DNA from 4 places in the Enterobacter sp. C4G1 genome. Region 3 is predicted to be linked to each of the others. Evidence: predicted binding sites of a transcription regulator. Region 3 holds the regulator's gene; each other region holds the start of a gene.
The links. Region 3 encodes PhoB, which activates phosphate uptake and scavenging genes when phosphate is short. Its sites were predicted from a motif close to CTGTCATAAAACTGNCNNAT; they were not measured.
Positions count from the first base shown of each region.

Region 1 (6,019 bases), 380 kb from region 3:
TGGAACTTCTCGCCGGGATCCTGCAACGGGGAAAAGAAAAGCAGCTGTTCAATCAGACAGTCGACGCGCGCGATCTTCACCGTCTTATCAGCAGTTTTAGCTTCCACTACGTTGCCAACAGCTACACCTTTACGCTGCTGTTTGAAGATGGCGCAGACGAGCAGGCGCAACGCCAGCACTATCGTAAAATGGCGGTTCAGGTGGCGCTTCGCTATACTTGCCCATAAAATAGCTTGCAATTATATCGTACACTATCTATATTCAACTCATGAACGCGAAAATGAACGACGCCACCCCCGCGCTGCTGCTGGATAACCAGCTCTGTTTTGCCCTCTACTCGGCAAACCTGGCGCTTAATAAGCTGTACCGGCAACTACTGGCACCGCTTAACCTGACCTACCCGCAATACCTGGTGATGCTGGTGCTGTGGGAGCAGGATGACATTACGGTGTCGGAGATTGGCGAGCGTCTGTTTCTTGACTCAGCCACACTAACGCCTTTGCTGAAACGTCTGGAAAGCGCCGGGCTAATCAACCGCCATCGCTCCCGTAAAGATGAGCGTCAGGTTGTGGTCACCCTGAGCGACGCGGGAAGCAGCCTGCAACAGCAAGCTGTGGGTATTCCGCAGGCGGTAGGTTGTGCGGTGCAATGTGATACCGCCACCCTGGCAGGGCTTAAGCAACAGCTTGAACTTTTCCGCCAACAGCTACAGCGCGCGTAAGGCTATACTTTACGCGTATTTATTTACACATATATATCGCACGCTATTTAATAGTACATATAAATGCAAGATGAGGAACCTGCCATGTCTTTAGAAAAAGTTGTCTACACTGCCAAAGCAAAAGCAACCGGAGGCCGCGATGGCCGTGCAACCTCCTCCGACGGCGTACTGGATGTAAAACTGGGCGTGCCAAAAGAGATGGGCGGCATGGGTGGCGAAGTCACCAACCCGGAACAACTTTTCGCAGCCGGCTATTCTGCCTGCTTCCTGGGTGCGATGAAGTTCGTTGCTGCCCGCGATAAATTCTCCCTGCCGAAAGACGCGTTTATCGAAGGCGAAGTAGGTATTGGCCCGCTGCCAACCGGTTTTGGTATCGAAGCGAAACTCAACATTCACGTTGAAGGTATGGATGCAGCCGAAGCGAAAAAACTGGTCGATGCTGCACACATTGTTTGCCCGTACTCTAACGCCACTCGCGGCAATATCGACGTGACGTTGAATATCATCGCGTAATCCCGACCGATTCCCTCTCCCTGCCGGGAGAGGGTGACCTATACTTTCCCCCTCCATCCCCTCTTCCTCTCTGTGCTACCATAAGCCCATATCACGCCCGTAGTAATCAGTAGAGAAAGTGTTATGTCTTCCAGAATCCTGACCACCAGCATTGCGGGTATCGATGCATTTATGCACGATCCCCGTGGTGTACTGACCAACGCCGAAAACGGCACGCTCGCGGTATTCGCTGATAACGCACCGGCGTTTTATGCGATCACGCCTGAACGTCTGGCACAGTTGTTGGATCTCGAAGCTCGCCTGTCGCGCCCGGTGAGCGATGTGACGCTGGATACTCAGTTCTTTGAAGAGCCAGGAAGCGCCCCGGTCGCCGTGCCGATGGGGAAATTTGCCATGTACGGCGGATGGCAACCTGACGCCGACTTCCAGCGTCAGGCCGCGTTATGGGGGATTGCGCTCGCGCAAACAGTCACCCCCGAAGAGCTGGCGGCTTTCACCGCCTACTGGCAGGCAGAAGGCAAAGTGTTCCACCATGTTCAGTGGCAGCAAAAACTTGCGCGCAGCATTCAGATGAACCGCGCCAGTAACGGCGGTCAGCCAAAGCGCGATATCAACGCCTTTTCAGAACCAGACAAACAGATCCCCAATGGATTCCGAGGTGCTAAATGAAAAACGTCGGCGACCTGATGAAACGTCTGCAAAAAATGATGCCTGCCAACGTCAAACCCGCGTTTACGACAGGTGAAGAACTGCTGGCATGGCAGAAAGAGCAAGGAGAGATCCGCGCCGCCGCCCTCGCCCGCGAAAACCGGGCCATGAAAATGCAGCGCACGTTCAACCGCTCCGGCATCCGCCCGCTGCACCAGAACTGCTCGTTTGATAACTACAAAGTGGAGTCGCAGGGGCAGATGAGCGCCCTGGCCGCCGCACGCCAGTATGTAGACGAATTCGACGGTAACATCGCCAGCTTTATTTTTAGCGGTAAGCCCGGCACCGGGAAAAATCATCTTGCCGCTGCCATCTGTAACGAGCTACTGCTGCGCGGTAAATCGGTGCTGATTATCACCGTGGCCGATATCATGTCCGCCATGAAAGACACCTTCAGCAATCGCGAAACCAGCGAAGAACAGCTGCTTAACGACCTGAGTAACGTCGATTTACTGGTCATTGATGAGATTGGCGTTCAGACCGAATCCCGCTATGAAAAGGTGATCATCAACCAGATTGTCGACCGCCGTTCCTCATCAAAACGCCCAACCGGAATGCTGACTAACCACAATATCGACGAAATGACCCGTCTGCTGGGTGAACGCGTCATGGATCGTATGAAGCTCGGTAACAGCCTGTATGTCATCTTTGACTGGGATAGTTATCGCAGCCGCGTTACCGGCAAAGAGTATTAGGAAATTTCCAGGAAATACCGGCGCGACAAGAGGTATATACTGGCTCCACTTTCGGCCCAAAACGGGCTTTGTTCGAGTAAGCAATTATGAAAAAACACGTTCTTCTCAGCACAGTATTAGGCGCGCTGATGGTATCCGGCGTTGCTCAGGCCGCATCATGGCAAGATTCACTCTCCAGCGCCGCGAACGAGCTGACCAAAGAGAGCAGCAGCTCTCAGGGTGGCCTGTCCGCCTCTTCCCTCACCAGCCTGTTAGGTAGCAGCACTCAGAGCCTGAGCGCGGGCACCATGAACAACGCGGCAGGTATTCTGGAATATTGTGCAAAGCAAAAGCTGGCTTCCATGACCGACACCCAGAACATTAAAAACCAGGTACTTGGCAAACTGGGTCTGGATACGCAAGAACAGAAACAAGATACCAACTACATGGACGGTATTCAGGGCCTGCTGAATGCGCAAAACGGCCAACAGCTTAACCTGAGCACCCTCGGCAACTCTTCGCTGGCGAAAGAAGTGAAAACCAAAGCCTGCGATCTGGTGCTGAAGCAGGGTATGAATTTCATCTCCTGATCGACCCCATTTTCTGCCACAACACGCCGCGTTTAATACGTTAGTCTTATAACGCGGCGTCAAATGAGCGTTTTCACCACCTGCCACAGTCTCAGCGTCCGCCAGTCAGGATGCGACCGCCTTCAAAAAAATGGTTTTCTAAACCAAATCCTAACAACAGCACATTTTAGTGACACTAAAATTGCAGCTAAGCGACATCGCAATTACATTGTAATACCAAAAAATAACCAGTTAGCCAGCTAAGCGTCTGGCGTCATGAGGATATGCTGTTGTCAGAGTTAATGTCCCTAACCCTTTTTCTTGCCTCCGTGGGCGTTTACGCCTGGAAAGCCGGTCGCAACACCTGGTGGTTTATCGCCACGCTGGTGGTGCTTGGCATTTTTATTGTTCTCAACATTACCTTGTATGCGAGCGATTACTTTACAGGCGACGGCATTAATGACGCGGTGCTTTATACTCTGACGAACAGCCTGACCGGCGCAGGTGTTGGTAAGTACATACTTCCAGGCCTGGGCATCGTGGTATCGCTGGTTGCTATTTTCAGCGCGCTCGCCTGGGTACTGCGTCGTCGTCGGCATCTTCCCCACCATTTTGGCTACAGCCTGCTGGCGCTATTTCTGGCACTGGCCTCAGTGGATGCCAGCCCGGCCTTCCACCAAATCACCGAGCTGGTCAAATCCCAGTCGCGCGATGGTGATCCTGATTTTGCTGCGTACTACAAAGAGCCGTCGAAGAAAATCGCCAGCCCGAAGCTCAATCTGGTCTACATCTACGGTGAAAGCCTGGAGCGTACCTACTTTGATAATGACGCGTTCCCGAACCTGACTCCCGATCTTGGCCCGCTGAAAGACGAAGGCCTTGATTTCAGCCACACCATGCAGTTACCCGGCACCGATTACACCATCGCCGGTATGGTCGCTTCCCAGTGTGGTATTCCGCTATTTGCCCCGTTTGAAGGCAACGCGTCGGCGTCCATGTCGAGCTTCTTCCCGCAGAATATCTGTCTTGGCGATATCCTGAAAAACTCCGGCTACGAAAACTATTTTGTGCAGGGAGCTAACCTGCGCTTTGCCGGGAAAGACGTGTTCCTGAAATCACACGGTTTTGATCATCTTTACGGCGCAGAAGAGTTAAAAACCACGGTAGCCGACCCTGCCTATCGTAACGACTGGGGCTTCTACGACGACACCGTACTGGATGAAACCTGGAAGAAATTCGAAGAACTGTCCCGCTCAGGCCAGCGCTTCTCGCTGTTCGCCCTGACGGTGGACACACACCATCCTGACGGATTTGTGTCCCGCACCTGTCAGCGCAAAAGCTACAATATCAACGGTAAAAACAATAAGTCCTTTAGCGCCGTGACGTGCAGCCAGGAACATATCGCCGCGCTGGTCGAAAAAATTAAAGCCTCACCCTATTTTAAAAACACGGTGATTGTTGTCTCTTCTGACCATCTGGCGATGAAAAACAGCGCATGGGATGAGCTCAACAAACAGGACCGCAGCAATCTGTTCTTCATTCTGCGTGGCGACCAGCCGCAGCAGGATGTAATTGCCACCAAGCGTAACTCGATGGATAACGGCGCCACCGTGCTGGATATCCTGGGCGGTGATAACTTTATTGGTCTGGGTCGTAGCACCCTGTCAGGACAGTCGCTGTCGGAAGTGTTCCTCAACATGAAGGAAAAAATCCTCGCGTGGAAGCCTGATATCATTCGCCTGTGGAACTTCCCGAAAGAGATGAAAGACTTCACCATCGATCAGCAGAAAGGCATGATTGCCTTCTCGGGCAGCCATTTCCGCCTGCCGTTGCTGCTTCGCGTGTCGGATAACCGTGTAGAGCCGCTGCCGGAAAGTGAATACTCAGCGCCACTGCGTTACCAGCTGGCCGATTTCGCCCCGCGCGATAACTTCGTCTGGGTAGATCAATGCTACAAAATGGGTCAGCTCTGGTCGCAGCCGCTGTCGCTCTCAACCGACTGGTGCGTCTCCCAGGGGCAGCTTGGCGGGGAACAGATCGTTCAGCACGTCGATAAAGCCCAGTGGAAAGGTAAAACCGCCTTTAAAGATACGGTCATCGACACAACCCGCTACCAGCGCAACGTCGATATGCTGAAAATCGTCGATAACGATATTCGTTACAAAGCCGACAGCTTTATCTTTAACGTGGCCGGTGCGCCGGAAGAGGTGAAGCAGTTCAGCGGGATCTCGCGCCCTGAGTCCTGGGGCCGCTGGTCCAATGCCCAGCTGGGTGATGAAGTGAAAATCGAATACGCCCATCCGCTACCGGAAAAATTCGATCTGGTGATCACCGCGAAGGCATTTGGCCCTAACGCCAATCACCCGATCCCGGTGCGGGTAGGTGATGCCGTTCAGGCGCTGACGCTCAGCAATGATGTCACCACCACCACGCTGCATTTCGACAACCCGTCGCGCAGCAATACCCTGGTGATTGCGCCGCCAGACCCGCAGTCCACCAACGAAGGCAATATCCTTGGCCACTCGCCGCGTAAGCTGGGAATCGGGATGGTAGAAATTAAAATTGTAAGCAACGAAGGCTAATCACACTCCGCGCCCGGCATCCTGTCGGGCGCACAAACGACCATTCAAAATCCTATAAAATATTTATAAATTAGATTAAAGCTCTTTATATAAGGCAAATCTATTTATAAATATCCTGAAAGACCCCCTCTCCCTACACTGCGTAACTCATCAATTCACGACGAGAACTCACGCAACCCTATCATGTTAACTGGCTACAAATTCGAATCCATCCGGACATTACATACTGAACATGTCATTGCCTGGGAAATG
Region 1 covers NZ_JBQVVV010000001.1:1,715,262-1,721,280, reverse strand. The annotation lists gene ACT9TW_RS08300 (TetR family transcriptional regulator) at 1-227, shown strand, start outside; gene ACT9TW_RS08295 (MarR family winged helix-turn-helix transcriptional regulator) at 269-721, shown strand; gene ACT9TW_RS08290 (organic hydroperoxide resistance protein) at 806-1,234, shown strand; gene dnaT (primosomal protein DnaT) at 1,358-1,903, shown strand; gene dnaC (DNA replication protein DnaC) at 1,900-2,637, shown strand; gene ACT9TW_RS08275 (DUF2501 domain-containing protein) at 2,724-3,206, shown strand; gene opgB (phosphatidylglycerol--membrane-oligosaccharide glycerophosphotransferase) at 3,476-5,767, shown strand; gene ACT9TW_RS08265 (EAL domain-containing protein) at 5,951-6,019, shown strand, end outside.
Region 1: opgB (phosphatidylglycerol--membrane-oligosaccharide glycerophosphotransferase) is a predicted target of PhoB. The motif match lies at 3,242-3,261, and genes of this name have one in related genera.

Region 2 (6,019 bases), 1.0 Mb from region 3:
ACGGTAGAGAAGAGGATCCAGACCAGCCAGAACAGACCGAATGCCATCGTCGCCATAGAGAGCGTCAGCGCAATACGGTTTTTCACTCGGCGCTTGGCCTGCATTTTGCGGCGGGATTCCGCCAGCTCAGCGGTGCTTTGCATTTCGAGAGTCGCCATTAACGTGCCCCCTCGTTCTTAGCCAAACGCATAATCATCAGCTTGGAAATCGCCAGAACAATGAAGGTGATAACAAACAGAATCAGACCCAGTTCCATCAGAGCAGCAACGTGCAGCCCGGATTCCGCCTCAGCAAATTCGTTAGCCAGGGCTGATGTAATGCTGTTACCTGGCATGTAGAGCGATGCGCTGTCGAGCTGGTAGGTATTACCGATGATAAAGGTCACCGCCATGGTTTCTCCCAGTGCACGACCTAATCCCAACATAACACCACCGATCACCCCATTTTTGGTGAACGGAAGAACAATGCGCCAGATAACTTCCCAGGTGGTGCAGCCGATGCCGTAAGCCGACTCTTTCATCATCACCGGGGTTTGTTCGAAGACATCGCGCATAACGGCCGCAATGTACGGAATAATCATGATGGCGAGGATCACACCCGCAGCCAGAATACCGATACCGAATGCCGGGCCAGAGAACAGCGCCCCCACAAACGGGATAGAGGACAGGACATTGCCCACCGGCTCCTGGAAGTATTTCGCAAACAGCGGAGCAAAGATAAACAGGCCCCACATGCCGTACACGATACTCGGGATAGCCGCCAGCAGTTCGATGGCGATACCAAGCGGACGCTTCAGCCAGTTAGGCGCCAGTTCCGTCAGGAACAGGGCAATACCAAAACTGACCGGAACAGCGATCAGCAGAGCAATGAACGAGGTCACCAGCGTGCCGTAAATCGGCACCAGCGCACCGTAGATGTCGTTCGGTGCATCCCACTCTTTCGTCCACAGGAAAGAGAATCCAAATTTCTGGATGCTCGGCCAGGATGAGAAAATCAGGGACACGATAATGCCGCCCAGCAGCAATAGCACAATCAGCGCAGCCAGTTTTACCAGCGCGCTGAAAATCATGTCACCTTTTTTACCCGGAGGGTTAAATGCAGGCTTGGTTGCAGCCATAAATCACTCTTCTGTTTGAGACGTTTTTACGAATATGCCCGGTGGTGCTGACGCTTACCGGGCCTACAGAGTAAACCGTAGGGCGGGTAAGCGCAGCGCCACCCGCCATCTTCGTTAAATATATCCTGTTAGTACAGCGCTTTACCGCTGCTGTCTTTCACGTTGGTCTTCCATGCAGCACGAATCTGCTCAACCACGCTATCCGGCAGGCTGGCGTAATCCAGGTCGTTAGCCTGTTTGTTGCCGTTTTTGTATGCCCAGTCGAAGAACTTCAGCACTTCAGTACCCTGCTCAGGTTTCTTCTGCTCTTTGTGAACCAGAATGAACGTGGTAGAGGTGATTGGCCATGCGCCTTCTCCTTTCTGGTTAGTCAGATCCTGTGCAAAGGATTTGCTCCAGTCAGCGCCTTTAGCAGCGTTAGCAAAGTTCTCTTCAGTCGGGCTTACTGGCTTGCCGTCAGCAGACAGCAGCTTGGTGTAAGCCAGGTTGTTCTGCTTAGCGTAAGCGTATTCTACATAACCGATAGAGCCTGGCAGACGCTGTACGAATGCCGCGATACCGTCGTTACCTTTACCGCCCAAACCGGTTGGCCAGTTAACGGTAGAGCCAGAACCGACTTTAGATTTCCACTCTTCGTTCACTTTCGCCAGGTAGCTGGTGAAGACGAAAGAGGTACCAGAACCATCTGCGCGGCGAACCACAGCGATGTTCTGAGAAGGCAGTTTCAGGCCTGGGTTGAGTTTAGCAATGGCTTCGTCATCCCATTTTTTGATTTTGCCCAGGTAGATGTCACCCAGTGTTTTGCCGTCCAGCACCAACTCACCAGACTTCACGCCCGGCAGGTTGATTGCCAGAACCACACCACCGATAACGGTAGGGAACTGGAACAGGCCTTCCTGAGCCAGTTTTTCATCAGTCAGTGGAGCATCTGATGCGCCGAAATCAACGGTGTTAGCGGTAATTTGTTTAACGCCACCGGAGGAGCCGATACCCTGGTAGTTAACCTTGTTACCCGTTTCTTTCTGGTAAGTATCCGCCCATTTGGCATACACCGGCGCAGGGAAGGTTGCACCGGCACCAGTCAGGCTTGCCTCTGCGAATACAGAGAAAGCGCTCAGAGATAAGGTCGCGGCGACAACAGTTGCGACAGTGGTACGCATAACTTTCATAATGTCTCCTGCAAGATTTTCGTAAATCGTTGTTTAGTGGCTACGATGAGCAAAATAGGACAAACAGGTGACAGATAAATGTACGAATTATGACAGTTTTATGACAACAAAAGTTTAACTTAAAAGTCAGTAAAAATTATCAAACGTATCAATTAGATAGCCACAAACATGACAGTATGTTTTCAGTAATATTTTCTTTATGTGACACTGAAAAAAGTAGCTGAAGATGACAGATTGTCATAAATAAAAATGGGAAAGAATTGATTAAAAACAAACCAGGAAGGGTAAAAAAGCTCCACCCGAAGGTGGAGCCTGAGATGATTATTCAACCGTCACAGATTTCGCCAGGTTACGTGGCTGGTCAACGTCGGTGCCTTTGATAAGCGCAACGTGATAAGCCAGTAATTGCAGCGGAACGGTGTAGAAGATAGGTGCAATCACCTCTTCCACATGCGGCATCTCGATGATGTGCATGTTGTCGTTGCTGGTGAAACCGGCATCCTTATCAGCAAAGACGTACAGTACACCGCCACGGGCGCGCACTTCTTCAATGTTGGACTTCAGTTTTTCCAGCAGTTCGTTGTTTGGCGCAACGACGATAACCGGCATATCCGCATCAATCAGCGCCAGAGGGCCGTGTTTCAGCTCACCTGCCGCATAGGCTTCTGCGTGGATGTACGAGATCTCTTTCAGCTTCAGCGCGCCTTCCAGCGCAATCGGATACTGATCGCCACGCCCCAGGAACAGCGCGTGATGTTTGTCAGAGAAATCTTCCGCAAGCTGCTCAATACGTTTGTCCTGAGACAGCATCTGCTCAATACGGCTCGGCAAAGCCTGCAAACCATGAACAATGTTCTGCTCAACAGCGGCATCCAGCCCTTTCAGACGCGCCAGTTTCGCCACCAGCATCAGCAGCACTGTCAGCTGCGTAGTGAAGGCTTTCGTCGATGCGACACCAATTTCCGTGCCCGCGTTGGTCATCAGCGCAAGATCGGATTCGCGTACCAAAGAAGATCCCGGCACGTTACAAATCGCCAGAGAGCCAAGATAGCCCAGCTCTTTGGACAGACGCAGCGCCGCCAGGGTATCCGCCGTTTCACCAGACTGGGAAAGGGTGATCATCAGGCTGTTACGGCGCACTGCGGATTTGCGGTAGCGGAATTCAGAGGCGATTTCCACATCGCATGGCACATCCGCCAGCGATTCAAACCAGTAGCGCGACACCATACCGGAGTTATACGACGTCCCGCAGGCGACGATCTGAATATGCTCAACCTTCGACAGCAGCTCGTTCGCCTTGTCGCCCAATTCGCTCAGATCCACCACGCCGTGGCTAATACGCCCGGTCAGGGTGTTTTTGATGGCGTTCGGCTGCTCGTAAATCTCTTTCTGCATGTAGTGACGGTAAGCGCCTTTATCGCCTGCGTCGTATTGCAGGTTGGATTCAATTTCCTGGCGATTGATCTGCGTACCGGCTTTATCAAAGATAGACACGGAACGGCGCGTCACTTCAGCGATATCGCCCTCTTCCAGGAAGATAAAGCGACGGGTCACTGGCAGCAGTGCCAGCTGATCGGATGCGATGAAGTTTTCACCCATGCCAAGGCCGATAACCATTGGGCTACCGGAGCGTGCAGCAAGCAGTGTGCTCGGGTCACGGGAATCCATGATAACCGTCCCGTATGCACCGCGCAGCTGAGGAATAGCACGCAGCACCGCATCACGCAGCGTGCCGCCCTGTTCCAGTTCCCAGTGAACCAGGTGAGCAATAACTTCGGTGTCGGTTTCAGACACGAAGGTATAACCGCGTGTTTTCAGCATTTCACGGAGTGGTTCGTGGTTTTCGATAATGCCGTTATGCACCACCACAATGTGTTCAGACACATGCGGGTGTGCGTTACCTTCGGAGGGTTCGCCATGCGTCGCCCAGCGAGTATGCGCAATACCGGTACCGCCGTGCAGCGGGTGTTCTTCCGCCGCTTGCGCCAGGATCTGCACTTTACCCAGACGACGCAAACGGGTCATTTGACCTTCAGCATCCACCACAGCCAGACCAGCAGAGTCATAGCCACGGTATTCCAGACGACGTAAACCTTCGAGAAGGATTTCAGCAATATCACGCTGCGCAACTGCTCCAACAATTCCACACATAGTTAGATTTCCTGATTATGGCGCTATGCCATGCGTTGTCGCTGACCTGTTGTTGCCCTTTTCGGGCGCCCCGAGCCTTGTAGAGAGTGGGGTTATATTTATGGGTACTGCTTATGGGAGGGGGATTATATTATCCCCTCGTCCCGAAAATCTGTTACTTCTTCACCGGGCGTTTCCAGCCCTGCTTGTGAACCTGCGGCACACGGCTTAACACCAGCTCGTTATCAGCCACATCACGCGTGACAGTCGTTCCTGCGGCAATAGTTACGCCATTACCAACGGTAACAGGCGCCACCAGCTGCGTATCAGAGCCGACAAACACATCATCACCAATGATGGTTTTAAACTTATTAGCACCGTCGTAGTTACAGGTGATCGTTCCTGCACCAATATTCACGTTATCGCCAATCTCCGCATCGCCCAGATAGGTCAAATGACCGGCTTTAGAGCCTTTACCCAGCCGCGCTTTTTTCATTTCGACGAAGTTACCCACGTGCGCGCCTTCCAGCAGCTCAGCGCCAGGGCGCAGGCGCGTAAACGGACCAATGGTGCACGCCGCTTCCAGATGGGCATCTTCTACCACGCTGTATGGGCTGATTTCGCAGTTATCACCAATGACGCTGTTCTTAATCACGCAACCCGTGCCAATTTTAACGCCATGGCCAAGGGTCACGTTGCCTTCAAGGATAACGTTAGTATCAATCTCAACATCGCGCCCGTGAGACAAGGTGCCGCGCAGATCAAAACGCGCTGGATCGCTCAGCATAACGCCTGCAAGCAGCAGTTTTTCCGCCTGCTCAGACTGATAAATACGCTCAAGGCGGGAAAGTTGCAGCCGGTTGTTTACACCATCGGTTTCGCTGATGCGAGCCGGGTGTACAGCGGCAATTTCACGGCCTTCATGGTACGCCAGGGCAATAATATCCGTGATGTAATACTCACCCTGCGCGTTGTTGTTGGTCAGTTTCGACAGCCAGCGTTTCATATCTGCGCCGTTGGCAATCAGGATGCCGGTATTGATTTCCTGGATCTGACGCTGGGCGTCGCTGGCATCTTTATGCTCAACAATACCCGTTACGTTGCCATTTTCACGGGTAATTCGGCCATAGCCGCTCGGATCGTCCAGTACGACGGTTAACAAACCAATACCGCCCTGCGGTTTCGCTTCACGCAGGCGAGTCAGGGTGTCGACGGTAATCAGCGGAACATCGCCGTAAAGCATCAGAATGTCTTCGTCATCCGCGAAGAACGGGGCAGCCTGCTGCATCGCATGACCAGTACCCAGTTGTTCAGCCTGAAGTACCCAGTTGAGTTTGTCATCACGCAGCGTTTGCTTCAGCAGATCGCCGCCGTGGCCGTAAACCAAGTGTACCTGGCTGGCACCGAGATCATTAGCGGCATCAATGACATGCTGCACCATAGGCTTTCCTGCCAGGGTGTGCAGCACCTTCGGAAGATCGGAATACATGCGGGTGCCTTTACCTGCGGCAAGGATGACCACGCTCATCGTATTGTTCAACATACGCGTCCTGACTGTAATTTGAGTGAGAAGTAAAACCCTTTGACGTTGAAAATTCTACAT
Region 2 covers NZ_JBQVVV010000001.1:1,097,801-1,103,819, reverse strand. The annotation lists gene pstA (phosphate ABC transporter permease PstA) at 1-158, opposite strand, end outside; gene pstC (phosphate ABC transporter permease PstC) at 158-1,117, opposite strand; gene pstS (phosphate ABC transporter substrate-binding protein PstS) at 1,246-2,286, opposite strand; gene glmS (glutamine--fructose-6-phosphate transaminase (isomerizing)) at 2,608-4,437, opposite strand; gene glmU (bifunctional UDP-N-acetylglucosamine diphosphorylase/glucosamine-1-phosphate N-acetyltransferase GlmU) at 4,592-5,959, opposite strand.
Region 2: pstS (phosphate ABC transporter substrate-binding protein PstS) is a predicted target of PhoB. The motif match lies at 2,374-2,393, and genes of this name have one in related genera.

Region 3 (6,019 bases):
GGTGGCTCAGCCCCAGATTCGATACCGCCATTGAGAAAATGCCCAGAATAAACACCAGCGAGCGGTAAGAGAGCGGCAGATACTGAGCAAAGAACTCAGCGCACGCGCAGGTCAGGCCAACGGCCGTCACCAGACACGCCAGGAAAATCAGCACCGCAAGCAACATGCTGCCCGCACCACCGAAGGTGTGCTGCACGTAAGCATGAAGGATAGCCGCACCGTTCGCGTTCTGTTCAACCAGCATAGCGCTATCTGAACCCAGGCGGAACAGCGCCAGATACAGCAGCGTCAGGCCCACACCGGCCATCAGGCCAGCCCAGATGGTATAGCGGGTCAGCAGACGCGCTTCGGTCACACCACGGGAACGCGCCGCGTTCACAATAACGATACCAAACACCATCGCGCCCAGCGTATCCATGGTCAGATAACCGTTCACAAAACCGTTGGAGAACGCCGCATTTTTATAGGCATCCATCGCATCGCTGATAGGGCCAGCCGGCCAGATGATAGCCGCAACGGCCAGCACGATCAGCGCCACAATTTTCATTGGCGCCAGGAAGTTCCCCACGGTATCCAGCAGCTTGCCCGGATAAAGAGAAACCAGAATGACAATCGCGAAGTACACCAGGCTGTAGATAAACAGCGGCATCGCACCGTCGCCGGTCAGCGGAGCAATCCCCACTTCAAAAGAGACCGTTGCCGTACGCGGGGTCGCAAACAGTGGGCCAACAGCCAGATAGCAGACCGTCGCCAGCAGAACGCCAGCCACTTTACCGATCGGTGTGCTGAGGCTATCAACGCCGCCGCCGACTTTCGCCAGCGCAACGATGGTCAGTACCGGTAGACCCACGGCAGTAATCAGGAAACCAAACGCAGCAGTCCAGACGTGTTCACCCGCCTGTAAGCCGACCATTGGAGGGAAAATGATGTTGCCTGCGCCAACGAACAGCGCAAATGTCATAAAGCCCAGCGCGATGATGTCACGCGATTTTAAGTGATGGGTCATAAAACCTTACTGCCTGTGGATGTGGTGTTGAAAACGTTGAGATTTTCGCCATCCCTGACGGGACAATACAGCGGAAAATTTGCTCAATTTCAGCGGGATATTCTCCCGTCCTGGCGTGGAGAAGAATAGTTTTTCGATTTACCACGCAAATACAGTCGGTCTGACAGTATCTGGGGGGCAATTTAAACGCTTATAACGTTTAAAGGCAAGGTGGGATCGTAAAACCAGAACAATATGCCATCATGAAAAAACAGACCAGCACAATACGCTATTTATAAGAAAAACCCATGGCTAATCATGCGAACAAAAAAGCATCAGGCGTATAAAATTCACTCAGGCTTTACTTGACCGCAAAGCAAACGGGCCAGCAATGGCTGGCCCGTGGAAAGGAAAAATGACACGCCTGTTGTCAGGCAATTTTTTTGGCAATTAATCGTTCCGGGATAACGAAACTGAAACGGGTTCCTTTCCCCAGCGTGCTCTGAATATCGAGACGGCTTTCATGGTGATTGACCGCATGTTTCACAATCGCCAGCCCCAGACCGCTTCCTCCGGTCTGTCGCGAGCGTGCTTTATCCACACGATAGAAGCGTTCAGTCAGGCGAGGCAGGTGTTCCGGCGAAATCCCCGGCCCGTTGTCCTCAACGCTAAACTCCGCACCTGTCGGGGTATGTTGCCAGCGCACCACAATATGCGTCCCTTCTGGCGTGTGATTTACCGCGTTATAGACCAGGTTAGAAATGGCGCTACGCAGCTCATCCTCGCTGCCCAGTACTTTCAGGCCATTATCAACCTCAAAGGTCAGTAGATGTTTTTTATGGCTCAAGGTCTGCGCTTCGCGTTCTACAACGCGCAGCATCATCGGCACGTCGATAGTGTCATTCAACGCAAGCGTCGGGGCGGCCTCTATTTTCGATAACGTCAGAAGCTGTTTCACCAGCCCTTCCATCCGGTGCGTTTGCTCACGCATGGTATGCAGCGCTTTTTCGCGTGGCGCCCCTTCCAGCGTTTGCTCCTGCATCATCTCCAGATAGCCCTGCAGCACCGTTAACGGCGTGCGCAGCTCGTGGCTGACGTTAGCAAAGAAATTACGTCGCGCCCCTTCCAACTGGTGCATCTGCGTTACGTCACGCGCAACCATTAACCACTGCTGGTCGCTGTAAGGCATCACTCGGATCTCAAGGTGACGACCATTGTTCAGTTTCAGATTATGCGGGCGGGTAAAGTCGCGTTTTTTCAGATACAGCGTAAATTCGGGGTAACGCAGAAGGTTAAGGATATTCTGGCCATTATCATCCGGCCAGCGCAGGCCAAGCAGCTGTTGCGCCAGGCCATTACACCAGAAGATAGTCCCTTCTTCGGTGGTCAGAATCACCGCATCCGGCAGAGACTCCGCGCCACTGCGAAAACGTTTGATCAGGCTACCCAGCTCACGACGGCGCTTTTTATTACGCATCTGCATCTGGTGCAGGCCGTAGAGTAACGGCTCCCAGCTTCCGCTTCCCGGCGGAGGCGTCATACTGCGGTCAACCCACAGCCACCAGGAAAGGCGCAGTAAATTCCAGAAATGCCAGATCAGCAGCCCGGTGACCGCTGCCAGTAAAAACCACGGCAAGTGTCCCACAGATGCCCCCAGAATGAGGGCCGGGATACAACAAAGAATGAGTTCAAAAACGAGCCTTTTCCATGACAGACGTTCCAGCACGCGTCACACTCCTGTCATTGTTCAGAAACGGGTCGAAAAACGATAACCCGTGCCGCGGACCGTCTGCACCATACGATCGTGGCCGCTCAGTTCCAGCGCTTTACGCAAGCGGCGAATATGGACATCAACCGTCCGGTCTTCGACATAGACGTTAGTCCCCCAGACGTTATTCAGCAACTGCTCACGGCTATAGACACGCTCAGGGTGGGTCATAAAGAAATGCAACAACTTGAATTCGGTCGGCCCCATATCGAGTGGGTTTTCGCCGGTCATCACCCGGTGTGACGTTGGATCAAGACTTAAGCCCTGCATCTCAATCACCTCTTCCACCGCCATCGGCGAAATACGGCGCATCACCGCTTTAATACGGGCGACCAGTTCTTTAGGAGAGAATGGTTTAGTGATGTAATCGTCAGCGCCTGTTTCCAGACCGCGCACACGATCTTCTTCTTCACCGCGCGCCGTGAGCATGACAACCGGAATATCGCGGGTCATCGCTTCACGTTTAATGTGTTTGATGAACTGCAATCCCGAGCCGCCAGGCAGCATCCAGTCAAGCAAAATCAAATCAGGCCAGGGTTCGTTAAGTTGATTCACCGCGCTGTCATAATCTTCAGCTTCTACCGGCTGAAAGCCATTTTGTTCGAGCACGAAGCACACCATTTCACGGATCGGAGCTTCATCTTCTACGACCAGAATACGTCTCGCCATACTTTGCCCTGTCTTATCTTATTTAAGTTACAAGTTTGTAATGCGGCGTCATTATGCGTCAGATTTATGACAGATTTATGAAAAACATTACCACTATAAATGGCAAACTGTTGTTTTATTACAGCGGTTATTTTCCGTTCTCTGAAAGTTTATAATCCTATCCTCATTTTTTTGCCACGGAACCGTTATGCGCATACTTCACACCTCGGACTGGCATCTGGGTCAAAATTTTTACAGCAAAAGCCGCGCCGCAGAACATGAAGCCTTCCTGAACTGGCTGCTGGAAACTGCTCAGTCGCATCAGGTTGATGCCATCATCGTTGCCGGGGATATTTTTGATACCGGGCAACCGCCAAGCTATGCACGCGAACTGTATAACCGTTTTGTCGTTAACTTACAGCAAACCGGCTGTCATTTGGTGATTGTTGCGGGTAACCACGACTCCGTGGCAACGCTGAATGAATCCCGCGATATTCTCGCGTTCCTCAACACGACGGTCGTCGCCAGCGCCAGGCACGCACCGCAGATCCTGAAAAAACGCGACGGGACGCCGGGTGCGGTACTGTGTCCGGTGCCTTTTTTACGTCCGAGAGATATCGTTCAGAGCCAGGCCGGGCTTTCCGGCGGTGAAAAGCAGCAGCACCTGTTGCAGAGCATAACCGACTACTACCACCAGCAGTATGAAGCAGCCTGCGCCCTTCGCGGTAAACAGGCGATTCCCGTGATTGCCACCGGGCATCTGACCACCGTTGGCGCCAGTAAAAGTGACGCTGTACGTGACATTTATATCGGCACACTCGATGCTTTCCCGGCGCAAAACTTCCCGCCTGCGGATTACATCGCTCTGGGGCATATTCACCGCGCGCAGATGATTGGCGGCAGCGAACATATTCGCTATTGCGGCTCCCCGATTTCCCTGAGTTTTGACGAGACGGGCAAAGCCAAATCCGTGCATCTGGTGACGTTTACCGCTGGCAAACTTAGCGTCGTCGATACGCTGGAGGTTCCGGTCACCCAACCGCTCGCGGTACTCAAAGGCGACCTGGCGGCCATCACCACTCAGCTTGAGCAGTGGCGCGGCGCGGCGCAAGAACCACCGGTCTGGCTGGATATCGAAATCACCACCGATGAATATCTGCATGATATGCAGCGTAAAATTCAGGCCTTAACGGAAGATTTGCCCGTCGAGGTGCTGCTGGTGCGCCGTAGCCGCGAACAGCGCGAGAAAATTCTGTTGAGCGCTCAGCGCGAAACGCTCAGCGAGCTGAAGGTCGAAGAGGTTTTTGAACGCCGGTTGGCCCAGGAAGAAATGGACGATGCAAAACGCGCCCGGCTGAACGAGCTGTTCGCCCATACGCTGCACTCACTGAATGACGAGGAAGAGAACGCATGAAAATCCTGAGCCTGCGTCTGAAAAACCTCAACTCACTCAAGGGTGAGTGGAAAATCGATTTTACCGCTGAGCCTTTTGCCAGCAACGGGCTGTTTGCTATAACCGGTGCCACCGGAGCGGGTAAAACCACGCTGCTGGATGCCATTTGCCTTGCGCTGTACCACGAAACGCCGCGCCTGCAAAAAGTCTCTCAGGCGCAAAATGACCTGATGACGCGCGATACCGCCGAGTGTCTGGCGGAAGTAGAGTTCGAAGTAAAAGGCACGGCTTACCGCGCGTTCTGGAGCCAGAACCGGGCGCGTAACCAGCCAGACGGCAACTTACAGGCCCCGCGCGTGGAGCTGGCGCGCTGTGAAGACGGTAAAATCCTTGCCGATAAAGTGACGGACAAGCTTGAACAAACCGCTGCCCTGACGGGCCTGGATTACGATCGTTTTACCCGCTCGATGCTGCTCTCTCAGGGGCAATTTGCTGCCTTTCTTAATGCGAAACCCGGCGATCGCGCCGAGCTACTCGAAGAACTCACCGGCACCGAGATCTACGGCCAGATTTCAGCGCGAGTATATGAACAACACAAAGCGGCCCGCAGCGCCCTGGAGATGTGCGAGGCCCAGGCTGCTGGCGTGGTGCTGTTGAGTGAAGAGCAGCAACAGCAGTTGCAGCAAAGTTTGCAGGTACTTACTGACGAAGAGAAAGCCCTGCTGGCGCAACAGCAGAGTCAACAGCAAACCTTTCAGTGGCTTACGCGTCATGACGAGTTGCTGCGCGAACAACAACACGCCACGGCGTTGCAGCAGCAGGCGCAGCAGGCACTGGCTGATGCCGGGCCAGAGCTGGCAAAACTTCAGCTGGCGCAGCCTGCCGCCGCGCTGCGTCCGCTCTGGGAGAGCCAGCGCGAGCAGACCACTCGCCTTGCGCAGACACAGCAGCAAATTGTTGAAGTAAATACTCGCTTACAGGCAAGAAACGCACAGCGGGCGCGAGTGCGCAACGGCGCGTTACGCACTCGCGAACAACTGCAAACTGACCTGACAACGCTCGCCCAGTGGCTTGCCGGGAACGAGCGTTTTCGCCAGTGGGGCCAGGAAATTGCCGGATGGCGTGCCCATTTCACCCAGTTGAGTCGTGATAAACATCAGCTTGTTGCACTCACCGCCCGCCTTGCGGAACTGCGTCAAAAACTGGCCGGTTTGCCGGTGAGCAG
Region 3 covers NZ_JBQVVV010000001.1:2,095,643-2,101,661, reverse strand. The annotation lists gene brnQ (branched-chain amino acid transporter carrier protein BrnQ) at 1-1,006, opposite strand, end outside; gene phoR (phosphate regulon sensor histidine kinase PhoR) at 1,416-2,711, opposite strand; gene phoB (phosphate response regulator transcription factor PhoB) at 2,733-3,422, opposite strand; gene sbcD (exonuclease subunit SbcD) at 3,610-4,815, shown strand; gene sbcC (exonuclease subunit SbcC) at 4,812-6,019, shown strand, end outside.

Region 4 (6,019 bases), 380 kb from region 3:
AACCGGTTTTTATCGCTGGATGAGGTGCTCCAGGCGCTGAAAGGCTGGCGTAACCGCAGCGTGGTGCAGACCATTACGCTCAGTTTTAGCGATGCCCTCAGCGCCATGCGCTCGCTGAAAGGCATTGGGGCGACGCATTTGCATTCAGGGCGGGACGTAAAACCGCTTACCCGTGGTCAGTTGCACCGTTTAGAGATGGCCTGGCCGCAGCAACAGGGCGAGTTTCCGCTCTCTTATCAACTTTTTCATGGGATTATCGAACGTGACTGAACGTTATTTTGTCACCGGCACCGATACGGAAGTCGGTAAGACGGTTGCCAGCTCGGCGCTATTGCAAGCGGCGAATCTGCAAGGGTTTATCACCGCGGGCTACAAACCTGTGGCCTCGGGCAGTGAGATGACAACAGAGGGATTACGCAATACGGATGCGCTGGCGTTGCAACGTAACAGCAGCCTTACGCTGAGCTACTCGCAGGTGAATCCCTACACATTCGCCGAGCCAACCTCGCCGCACATCGTCAGTGCAGACGAAGGCCGGGCGATTGATTTCGCGGTGTTGTCGAAGGGATTACGCGCTCTGGAGCAACAGGCAGAGTGGGTACTGGTGGAAGGAGCTGGCGGCTGGTTTACACCACTTTCGGATCAACAAACCTTTGCCGATTGGGTACAGGCCGAACAGCTCCCGGTTATCCTGGTGGTGGGGGTGAAGCTTGGCTGCATCAACCACGCTATGCTGACTGCGCAGGCCATCCAGCAGGCGGGGTTGCGCCTGGCGGGCTGGATAGCCAACGATGTGGTCGCACCAGGCAGGCGTCATCAGGAATATCTGGCAACACTAAAACGCGTGCTGCCCGCGCCATGCCTGGGTGAGATCCCCTGGCTTGCTGAGGGGGCCGACAGTGCCGAAACTGGTCACTATCTGGATCTCAGCGTCTTGCCTCCAGTGTCATCCAGTGGGCAATAAGCTCATCATTCAGCTCGTTAACGTGGCCCTGTGCCACGTTACGCCCGCGATACAACATGCAGAAGCGGTCCGCAACCCGACGGATAAACGACAGCTGCTGCTCCGCTAACAGTACCGTCATACCCAGCTCACGGTTCAGCCTTATCAACAGTTGCCCAAGCTTCTGGGCAAAGCTCGGCCCTGCGCCGTGCATCGGTTCATCCAGAATCAACACCCGCGGGCGATTCACCAGGGCGTTGGCTATCGCCAGCTGATACTGAATATCGGGCGATAACCCGTTGGCGCGTGTCTGGCGCAGCGTATAGAGCTGCGGGAAAAGCGCGTAAACCTCGCTTTTGGCGGAGGCATCAGGCTTTCCCGTGGCCCGCATCGCGATATGCAGATTCTCTTCAATGGTCAACTGCGAGAAAATCCGTCTGTCCTGCGAGACGTAGCCAATGCCAGGTCGGTTTCTCTGTTCAGGTGGCTGGCTGAGCAGATCGCGCGGTGGTGCCCCCGCTTCATGCCAGATGATGGTTCCGCTCTCAACGGGTAAATTGCCCGCGATGCAGTTCATCAGCGTGGATTTCCCCATACCCGGCAGGCCAACGACCCCCGTACACAGGCCTGGCGGTAAATCTAAATCAACATTCCATAGCGTATGTTGGCTTCCGTAAAACTGATTAACTGCACGCAGACTCAACATATTTCTCTCCTTAAAAATCGATGTGGGTATGGCTCGTACGGATTGTGCAAAACTCCTGCCAGAACCGTTAAGTTGATTAAAAAAGAGACTTTTTTAGGAATGAGCCTGGGGCAAAGTAGGGATGCGGCACGGAATTGCACAGTGGCAGTGCTGGCGGTGTTGAGTTGTGGTGCAGCGATAAAATCACTGAATTGTGATTAAGATCTCACCAATCCGTTATGTCTGACGCAACTGATTATCATCAAAAAACAGCTATAAAATTTTTTTGTCACCCCACCGGTGGGAAAAACCGGGAATTAGCTGAGTGGCGGTCTATACGGGCTGGAAGCAGTTATCCACTATTCCTGTGGATAACCATGTGTATTAGAGTTAGAAAACACGCGATAAGCGAGAGAACACGCGGCTTACACCTGAATTGGTGCGAAACGCGGCTTTAGAAAATATCGGTTAAAAATCAAATTGTTATATAAAAGCAATTAGCGTAATGAAACTGTCACTGGTTGCCACAAAACTTTCATTACACGGCTTGACAAATGTTAAAAAAGAAAAAGTTCTGGGGATAACCCGGGTTCGCTGGTGTTTTATTTTGTCGCAGTCTAAATTTTGACCTGGATTACGCTAATCAATCGGACGCTACTCTAAATATCCTGACACGCCACTGGTTTTTCATCCAGTATTTTTTACTGGCAATCCTGGCAGCTGCGAGTAAAATTACTCACCTGCCGCTAATTACGTCATCAGGTCATCGCCCATGAGTAAACCGTTCAAATTGAATTCTGTTTTCAGCCCTTCAGGCGACCAGCCTGAGGCGATCCGTCGCCTGGAAGAGGGGCTGGAAGACGGTCTGGCACATCAGACGCTTCTGGGCGTTACCGGCTCGGGTAAGACCTTTACCGTTGCCAACGTCATTGCGGATCTCCAGCGCCCCACTATGGTGCTTGCCCCGAATAAAACCCTGGCGGCTCAGCTTTATGGTGAGATGAAAGAGTTCTTCCCGGAGAACGCGGTGGAGTACTTCGTTTCTTACTACGATTACTACCAGCCAGAAGCGTATGTCCCAAGCTCCGATACCTTTATCGAAAAAGATGCGTCGGTGAACGAACACATCGAACAAATGCGTTTGTCGGCAACCAAAGCGCTGCTGGAACGCCGCGATGTGATTGTGGTGGCTTCGGTGTCAGCTATCTACGGTCTGGGCGACCCGGACCTGTACCTGAAGATGATGTTGCACCTTACCCAGGGGATGATCATCGATCAGCGTGCGATTTTGCGCCGCCTGGCAGAGCTGCAATACACCCGCAACGACCAGGCCTTCCAGCGTGGTACGTTCCGCGTGCGCGGCGAAGTTATCGATATCTTCCCGGCAGAGTCAGACGATATTGCACTGCGTGTTGAACTGTTCGATGAAGAGGTTGAGCGGCTGTCGTTGTTTGACCCGCTGACCGGGCATGTGGAATCGGTCATTCAGCGTTTCACGGTTTACCCTAAAACGCACTACGTGACCCCGCGTGAACGTATTGTGCAGGCGATGGAAGATATTAAAGACGAGCTGGCAGACCGCCGTAAGGTGCTACTGGCGAATAACAAGCTGCTCGAGGAGCAGCGTTTAAGCCAGCGTACCCAGTTTGATCTGGAGATGATGAACGAGCTGGGTTACTGCTCCGGTATCGAAAACTACTCGCGCTTCCTCTCTGGCCGCGGGCCGGGCGAGCCACCGCCAACCCTGTTTGACTACCTTCCGGCGGACGGCCTGCTGGTGGTGGATGAATCCCACGTGACGATTCCGCAGATTGGCGGCATGTATCGCGGCGACAGGGCGCGTAAAGAGACGCTGGTAGAGTACGGTTTCCGCCTGCCATCAGCGCTGGATAACCGCCCGATGAAGTTTGAAGAGTTTGAAGCACTTGCTCCGCAAACTATCTACGTGTCGGCAACGCCGGGCAGCTATGAACTGGAGAAATCGGGCGACGAGGTGGTGGACCAGGTGGTGCGTCCTACCGGTCTGCTGGATCCGATTATCGAAGTACGCCCTGTTGCTACGCAGGTTGACGATCTTCTGTCTGAGATTCGTATCCGCGCTGCCATCAATGAACGCGTTCTGGTGACGACCCTGACCAAGCGCATGGCGGAAGACCTGACTGAATATCTTGAAGAACACGGTGAGCGCGTGCGGTATCTGCACTCGGATATCGATACCGTGGAGCGTATGGAAATTATCCGTGACCTGCGTCTGGGCGAGTTCGACGTACTGGTGGGGATCAACCTGCTGCGAGAAGGTCTGGATATGCCTGAAGTGTCGCTGGTCGCGATTCTGGACGCCGACAAAGAGGGCTTCCTGCGTTCTGAGCGTTCCCTGATCCAGACCATTGGCCGTGCCGCGCGTAACGTGAACGGTAAGGCGATCCTCTACGGCGATAAGATAACCCCATCGATGGCGAAAGCGATTGGTGAAACGGAACGTCGACGCGAGAAACAGCAGCGTTATAACGAAGAAAATGGTATTACGCCGCAAGGGCTGAACAAGAAGGTGGTGGATATTCTGGCGCTGGGTCAGAACATCGCCAAAACAAAAGCAAAAGGGCGGGGCAAGGCGCGTTCAGTGGTAGAAGAAGATACTGTCGTGCTGACACCAAAAGCGCTCCAGCAGAAAATTCATGAGCTGGAAGCGCAGATGATGCAACACGCGCAGAATCTGGAGTTTGAAGAGGCTGCGCAAATCCGTGACCAGCTGCATCAGTTGCGGGATCTGTTTATTGCGGCATCGTAACAAAAGCAAAATGGCAGCCAAAAGCTGTACTGCTTGTCAGTTAAGCACGGTGCATGATTCCGTTCACCTTAATATCAGCAGAAAATAATTCGTTCAGAACCTGTGAACGGGATAAGGGGGCCACCGCGGCCCCCTTATCAATCCCCGCGGCCCGCAATGAAATCGGTGCTTCGCACTGCGCTCACCTCCCGACCGTCTGCCTGCGGTTCGCCGATTTCTGCGGGACTCAACAACCGTGCCATTTTCAGGCCGCAGAGAAGGTTGAGGGTGCGTGAGTCCGGCTGAAAATCGCCGAAGCGTTTCCTGTAGGCCGGGGCGAGGCGCATGGATGCGCCGAGAGGGCGGATTTACAGGGACGTTACCTCCGCCCGTCCCCGATAAGCCGGAAGGAATAAGCTGAGGGTACCGCGAAGCGGTGATTTTCTTTGCCGGGAGCCCGGGTTGCCAGGGTAGCGGCGGTGAGCTACCCTGGCACGTTCACGGGTATTGTGGTGACAGAGTAGCAAAGAACATAAAGTGAACGGAATAACCACCACAGCCGTATGTTCCCCCTCACCCCAGCCCTCTCCCCAAAAAGGAGAGGGAGCCGTCCGTGCTCGTATTTTTTGTGGGGATCCCTCAACCCTGTGGGAGAGGGGCGGGGTGAGGGCACCAGACCGCACTGAAGCAAAACCTTAACCCAACGCCTGAATCGCCTTCTCCAGTGCTTCACGCAGCAGATGACGATCGTGGCGATACTGAATATCGCTGGCTTCCAGTGGCTCCTGCACCACGACGCGTGCGCCGATCCCCGACACATCAGCTTTCGGCCCAACCACAACCGCGTCGATGATTTTTTTCCCGACGTACTGCTCCATGATACCGAGCTTGTCCGCAAGCGTCAGGCTTGCTGCCGCCGGGCTCAGTTCACGCCCTAAATTACCGATATAGACCACCGGAGCTGGTGTTCTGCGCAGGGCCTGAGCCAGCTCTTTTACCAGCAGAATGGGCATCAGGCTGGTGTAAAAACTTCCCGGCCCAATCAGGATCAAATCCGCTTCGCCGATAGCATCGACGGCTTCACGCGTAGCGGGAACGCCCGGATATGTCATGAGCTCTTTCGGCGGCAGGGTCAGCTGGTCAATATTCACTTCGCCGTAAACTTCATGGCCTTCCACATCAATTGCCATCAAGTCGACCGGTTGTTCAGACATCGGAATCAGGAACGCATCAACTTTAAGCAGATTACGTATTAAATTGATGGCTTCAAGAGGACGCACGCTCAGGTGATCCAGCGCCTTTAACATCAGGTTTCCGAGGTTATGGCCAGAAAGTTCGCCATTACCGGCAAAACGGTACTCAAACATCGCTGACGCCACGCTCGGTTCGGTAATTAACTGATTTAAACAGTTACGCATATCGCCCCACGCGATACCGCCTTCCGAACGACGAATGCGCCCTGTAGAACCGCCGTTATCGGTTGTAGTGACTATCCCTGTAAGCCTGGATCCAAGAGAGGAAAGTGAAGACATCACCCGCCCCAGACCGTGGCCTCCGCCAAGAGCGACAACCCGATCAAGATCCGCAAAAGTGCGATTGCGCATACCTATTCCTTATCACGTTC
Region 4 covers NZ_JBQVVV010000001.1:2,472,264-2,478,282, forward strand. The annotation lists gene bioC (malonyl-ACP O-methyltransferase BioC) at 1-270, shown strand, start outside; gene bioD (dethiobiotin synthase) at 263-964, shown strand; gene ACT9TW_RS11900 (ABC transporter ATP-binding protein) at 927-1,649, opposite strand; gene uvrB (excinuclease ABC subunit UvrB) at 2,401-4,416, shown strand; gene yvcK (uridine diphosphate-N-acetylglucosamine-binding protein YvcK) at 5,091-5,999, opposite strand.
Region 4: uvrB (excinuclease ABC subunit UvrB) is a predicted target of PhoB. The motif match lies at 2,150-2,169, and genes of this name have one in related genera.